Bacillus pumilus: one gene and its partner. The protein of the gene in region 1 interacts with the protein of each later gene in a pairwise test. Links are inferred from orthologs where the notes say so. Each region holds a gene or a part of one and is shown on either strand. Other genes may lie near its edges. The genes, in order: GKC25_RS14630 and mntR.

Region 1 (3,296 bases):
TTTCGGATTCAATTTATTTTGAATCGCATAGTTGACGTTGATAAACACAGCATCACCTTCACTGTTTTCATAAGCTTTCGCTGTTAGTTCAGGAGCGATTTTTTTGAACTTTAGGTTCTTTGGGTTTTCTTTGATGTTCTTGACCGTTGAGTTGATTGTATCAACCTTTGGATCAAGCTTAATGACACCGGCATTTTGTAATAGAGCAAGCATACGTCCTTGCTCAGCTACGTTGTTTGTCATGATGATGATGCCGCCATTTGGAATATCTTTTACTGATTTGTATTTCTTAGAGTAGATACCGAAAGGCTCAAGGTGAACCGCACCAGCACTTACTAGGTTATAATCTTTGTTTGATTTGTTCTCTTCGTTCAAGTAAGGGATATGTTGGAAAAAGTTTGCATCCACTTCTTTTTCAGCTAACGCTTTGTTGTACATTTTATAATCACTAAGTACTTTCACTTTGAGATCGTAGCCTTTTTCTTTTAGAAGTGGTTTTGCTTCTTCAAGAATCTCGGCATGTGGTGTTTTTGAAGCCGCAACCGTAATGGTTTTGCTATCACTTGCGTTATTAGATGAACCGCATGCAGCTAAAATGCCTGCAAATGCTAGAAATAGTGCACTTAAAATCAATTTCTTCATGAATAAATCCTCCCTTAACGTTTATCAATTTTATTTGTAATCAAATCACCGATTATTTGAATAATAAAGACGATGATGAGAATAAACACAGTGGCAACAAGTGTGACATCTGTATTACCAGATTGGTATCCCTCTACATAAGCAAGGTCACCAAGTCCGCCTGCTCCAATTGCACCTGCAATCGCAGTTGAGCCAATTAGAGCAATCGCTGTTACGGTAATACCTGAAATGAGGGCTGGCAATGATTCTGGCAGCAATACTTTGAAAATGATGGTCGACGTTTTCGCTCCCATTGATCGTGCTGCTTCAATGACTCCTTTGTCTACTTCACGCAGTGCAATTTCGACAAGGCGTGCATAGAATGGAGCTGACCCTATGACAAGGGCAGGGAGGGCTGCATTGGGACCTAGAATTGTGCCCATAATAAGTTTTGTAAACCCTAATAATAGAATGATTAAAATGATAAAAGGAATCGATCTAAAAATGTTGACGACTGCCCCGATAACGGTGTTAATCGGTTTATTTTCCCAAAGACCGCCTTTACTAGTCAGAAAGAGCAATAGCCCAAGGATGATACCAATAATAAAAGCAAATGCTAGTGAAATGAGTGTCATGTACACCGTTTCACCCGTTGCATTCCAAATGACATCTAAATCAACGTTCGGAAACCATTTCTCAAACATGTGTCATCACCTCGATTTCAACCTGTTTGCTTTGGATATAGGCGATGGCTTTTTCTACCTCGGTCTCTTCTCCATTAATATGGATAAAGAGTGTTCCAAACGCGCCTTCCTGCGTTTGAGAAATCTTCCCTTGAAGGATGTTCACATCGACCTTGAAGGATCGAATGATTTCAGTGATCAGCGGCTGCTCGGCAGAATCGCCAATAAAGGACAACCGTACGACCTGACCTTCTTTTACTCGCTCTAAGACGTGCTCGATTGTTTCTTTCGCTTCCTCTGGTTCAGCAAGCTGTTTCACAAATCGCTTCGTCATTTCTTCCTTTGGCTGTCTGAACACGCGTAATACTTCGCCTTCTTCGACAATACGTCCATTCTCCATGACCGCCACGCGATGACAAATTTTGCGAATGACGTGCATTTCGTGTGTAATCAGCACAATCGTGAGCCCTAGTCGTTTATTGATATCCGCCAAAAGCTCAAGGATGGAATCGGTTGTTTGCGGATCAAGCGCAGACGTCGCTTCGTCACAAAGAAGAACCTTTGGATCATTTGCTAATGCTCTCGCAATCCCCACACGCTGCTTTTGTCCGCCGCTTAGCTGAGACGGATACGCATTTTCTTTTCCTTCTAAACCGACTAATTTAATCAGTTCATTCGCACGTTCTCTCCGTTTTGATGCCTTTACACCTGCGATCTCAAGCGGGAACATAATATTTTGTCTCACCGTTCTTGACCAAAGTAGGTTGAAGTGCTGGAAGATCATACTGATTTCTTGTCTTGCTTTCCGAAGTTTCGCATTCGATACTTCATTGATCCGGTTGCCTGCCACTTCAACAATTCCTGCTGTTGGCAGCTCCAGACCGTTTAATAGGCGAATAAGCGAGCTTTTTCCGGCACCGCTATACCCGATAATTCCGAATATTTCACCTTTATCGATATCCAAGTTAACTTCTTTCACGGCATCAACATTTCCGCTTTTAGAGTGGTACGTTTTTGATACATTCTGTAAATGGATCACAGTCTGTTCACCTGCTTTCTTGCTGAATCTATAGGTTGCCATCACATACGTTATTTATTCTTCCTGCTGTCATGCCTCTAGCCTGACACCAGGTCAGTAAAAAAGACCTAACTGCAACGCAAGCAGAAAGGCCTTTTATGTTCAATACGCCTTTCTCTCATCTTTCAAAGCATTGCGGCTTTGAGTGAATTGGCACCAATTTCAGCTATGCTGACGGTTGCCGGGTTTCATAGGGCACGTCCCTCCACCTCTCTTAATAAGAGAAAATATGTTGTTTTATGTGATGTTCATGTTTTTACTAACGTAGAATATCATGCTACCCGAGATATGTCAACGCTGTAAATCGCTAATTTCCAAGTAAACGACTACGTTATCATTTTTCGAAAAAAACCGTTCGTCAGCCAAAGCACAGCCTCTAGTCTTAAGAGCGCACGGAATGACCCTTTTACTTTTACTTGTCCTCTGCTAATTAACTGCTGTAAGGACATATCTCCATCTAATAATTGAAGTATTTCTTTTCTCTCACCATAAAAGATGAGATCCGATAACTCAATTGCAGGTAGTTTCTTCACTTCACCACGCTCATCCACAATCAATGTACAAGAGTCAGTTTCCGCCTCAAATGTAATCTTCAAGGATGATGATGAGAGCAGCGGTTTTAATAATAAACGCTGCCCTGTGTTCCCATGGGTTTTCACATTTTCCACATGTATAACCTCCCTGTCATTTGGTTATACATAACATTTCTCTACAAACATTGGCTTGTCCTTTATAAATAACTCGACAAATTTTCAGACGAATTGCTTGAAATATGACAAAAAACCGCTTTATTTAGCGGTTTCAATCATTTCATGAAGATATGGAACGGAGTGAAAGGCATAGCCTTTTTGCACCAGCTCACCTTTTTTAAACAGTATAAAGCAAGGAACGCTTTCGATCTCAAAAGCTTTTGC
Region 2 (3,233 bases), 720 kb from region 1 along the record:
CTATTTAGATGGCTGATGAATCGAAGAACTGGAACAGAGGGCAATCTTTATCGTAAAGCAGTCAAACAATCAAAACGTCGCTACCAGCAGCCTAAACCAAAAACGAAAAGCCAGATGAAAAATCGGGTCACTCATTTGCGAAGCGTGCCGACTGACCACAAGTCTAAGCCCGTCCTTCTCAAAAAGAAAAGCCAAACACAGTTAACTGTGATTGAAGGCAAGAAAAACAAAAAGAAAAATCGCGCCTTGTTTTAAAATGTCCAGCTTTTTAAAAATTGCTCGGCTTTCTGTCTGCCTAGATCGACAAGCGCCTTTTTCTTTTCTGTCATCAGATGAAAATCAGTGGCAATGACGTGTTCTACAGGAATAAAAATAACATGACGTTCGTGTTTTGTGGCAATGTGTCTTTCGTCATGAGCACCACGCATCGTTTCAAAAAGAGCGCCAAACAGTTCAAACGCATTGCGGATGGAGTGTTGAGGGCGTTCTTTTTCGTTTGGGGTTAATGTGACACCGACGAACGGTCTTTTTTTCTCTTCCGCAAACAACCAAATTGGAAAATTGCTAAGCACTCCTCCATCCACAATGGTACAAATGCCTTTTGATGACCTTAGTTTGACAGGCTCGAAAAAATACGGCAGGCTGCAACTCATCCGAATCGCCCTTGCAACGGAAAAGCGCTCTGGATTTAAGCCGTATGAAGGAAGGTCGTCTGGCAGCACGAGGATTTTCCCATTTGTTAAATCAGAGGCAACAATTTTCAGCGAATCTTTTTTGAGATCTCCAAATACGGTGACCCCTTTTCGTTTCAACACATCTGTCAGCCATTTTTCCAGCCGGTCGCCTTTGTACAGACCGAGGCGCCAGTAAATGGATACCCACCTGAGCATTTTAAACGGAATGAATTGGCATCTCCTATCAAGCAAATGATGTTCATCCATTTCATCTAAAAGCTCCCGAATCTCCTGACTTGTAAAACCTGCTGCGATGAGTGAAGCAATGATCGCTCCAGCACTTGTACCAGCAAGACGGACAAATTGATATCCTCTCGCTTCAAGCGCTTCATAGGCACCCGCAAGTGCTGCCCCTTTAATGCCTCCACCTGAGAACACACCATCTATCTTCATCAAGGAGCCCCCTTTGATATCACGCTATTAATAGTGTAAGAGCATATGCTTTCAATTAGAACTTTAATCAAAAAGGACACCCATGCTGAGGGTGTCCTTTCAGCGTGTAGACAAACCCTCGCATTCGTTGTCAGGTCTGCGCTCCGGTGCTCACGAATGTCAAATTCGCTCCGCTCCGGTACTCGTCCTTCCTAGACTGCAAAGGTTTTCAAGTCACGCTGAAAAAAAAGAAGACAAAGGGCTAAAATAAAGTTCATTTTAGCCCTTTGTCAACAATATGAAAGAACACCCTTGCTGAGGGTGTCCTTTTTCTTAAGATTCTTGATTTGTTTGTTCGTTTTTCTTTTGAATCGCTTTCAGCTGAACAGATCGCTCGTCGTTTTCTTCAAAGAATTGAACGAGATCGCCGATGCGGTCAATGCTGTTCCAGCTGAGATGATGTTCAATGCCTTCTACATCATCATAAATTTTCTCTTCATCTACACCAATGATTCTTAAAAATTGCTCTAGCAGTTCATGTCTGTATACGAGACGTTTTCCAATTTTTTTGCCTTTCGGGGTTAAAATTAGACCACGATACTTCTCATAAATGAGGTATTCATCTTTATCTAGCTTCTGAACCATTTTTGTTACAGAGGAGGGATGGACAGCGAGTGCTTCTGCAATATCAGAGACTCTGGCATATCCTTTTTCTTCTATCAGCATATATATTTGTTCAATGTAATCTTCCATACTAGGTGTAGTCATAAAACCCCTCCATAATGCACCTTTACTTAATAATCATAACAATTCTACACCATCGCCCATTAAAAAACAAGGAGTGTCCACTGTCTTAACGCTTGTAATTCCACTCGTCTGAGGCATATTTCGTTTTGGCGAGATGATGAACAAACGCTAATTCTTCATCTGTCAGCTCATAAGGCACAAGCTCAATATTTAACCCTTTTTCAAATCCTCGTTTAAACGCAACACGCGCATCGTCTATTGTACAGGTTCGGTCTGAGATTTCATTGATGGCGACCGCTTTGTTTTTAAAGCTCCGCTGCATCCGCTCTCTCACACGGTCGTTTGGATAAAGAAATAAATCGAACAATTTGTCCTCATCAAGGTCAATTAAGATGGAGCCGTGCTGGAGGATCACTCCTTTTTGTCTCGTTTGAGCACTGCCTGCTACCTTTCTGCCTTCTACGACAAGCTCATACCAGGAAGGAGCATCGAAGCATACAGACGATCTTGGATTTTTTAAGCTTTCTTTTTCTTTATCTGTACGAGGAATGGCAAAATATGCATCGAGTCCCAGTTCTTTAAAGCCCTCTAAAATGCCTTCTGAAATGACGCGGTATGCCTCTGTCACCGTCGCTGGCATTTCTGGATGTTCCTCTGACACAATCACGCTGTAGGTCAGCTCCTGATCATGAAGAACCCCCCGCCCTCCAGTTGGTCTGCGGACAAACCCAAGACCATAGCGCTCGACTGCTTCCATGTTGATTTCCTTTTCAACATGCTGAAAATACCCAACAGACAATGTCGCCGGATTCCATCCATAAAAACGGATGACAGGCGGGATGAGCTTCTCACTATGCCAATAAAGCAAGGCTTCATCCATTGCCATGTTAAAGGCTGGGTCTTGATTTCCTGTATCAATGAAACACCATTTCTCTTTTTGCATATAAAAATCCCTTCTCTTTTACGTAGTCAATGTTAGATGATGGTGATGGCCACCGGTTTTCTCTCTTCATCAGTCTATCAAATAGGGAACGAATTGAAAATAATTCTTACCATTTATGATGACAAGTTTCTTTTGCTTTACTATAATAGTATTTGTCTAAAACGTACCATCAGACAGGCTACTGTGCTGATGCTCAAGAAGGAGTCGAGTTGTATTGTCAATATTCAACTATATCGTCCTCTCACTTTGTGGACTTTTCGTTCTTTATTCCATCGGCAGCTACATTTATCAGCAGCGCATTATGAAAACGCTGACGGAAGCAGAATTTATTAAAGGTTACCGCAAAGCTCAACTCATTGATGTGAGAGAGCCAAATGAGTTTGAAGGCGGACATATTTTAGGGGCAAGAAACATCCCCCTTTCCCAGCTAAAGCAGC

What was found.
Region 2: the proteins of GKC25_RS14630 (region 1) and mntR interact in binary tests that used the Escherichia coli proteins (3 or more experiments, as listed by UniProt). The link is inferred for Bacillus pumilus from one-to-one orthologs.

The regions. Positions count from the first base shown.
Region 1 is NZ_CP046128.1:2,853,608-2,856,903, forward strand. What follows is about bases 331-3,296. They hold GKC25_RS14630 (methionine ABC transporter ATP-binding protein), read right to left. Parts: upstream 2,344-3,296; coding sequence 1,318-2,343; downstream 331-1,317. Other genes in these bases: metQ (methionine ABC transporter substrate-binding lipoprotein MetQ), read right to left, coding at 331-642; GKC25_RS14625 (methionine ABC transporter permease), read right to left, coding at 657-1,325; GKC25_RS14635 (SCP2 sterol-binding domain-containing protein), read right to left, coding at 2,709-3,050; GKC25_RS14640 (thioredoxin family protein), read right to left, coding at 3,171-3,296. In the rest of the region: more of metQ, read right to left, coding at 1-330. UniProt on the Escherichia coli protein: Part of the ABC transporter complex MetNIQ involved in methionine import. Responsible for energy coupling to the transport system. It has also been shown to be involved in formyl-L-methionine transport.
Region 2 is NZ_CP046128.1:2,132,483-2,135,715, forward strand. The notes cover bases 158-3,060. They hold mntR (transcriptional regulator MntR), read right to left. Parts: upstream 1,875-3,060; coding sequence 1,440-1,874; downstream 158-1,439. Other genes in these bases: GKC25_RS10720 (SA1362 family protein), read left to right, coding at 158-255; GKC25_RS10725 (patatin-like phospholipase family protein), read right to left, coding at 252-1,127; GKC25_RS10735 (lipoate--protein ligase family protein), read right to left, coding at 1,960-2,796; GKC25_RS10740 (rhodanese-like domain-containing protein), read left to right, coding at 3,017-3,060. Outside these bases: more of GKC25_RS10720, read left to right, coding at 1-157; more of GKC25_RS10740, read left to right, coding at 3,061-3,233.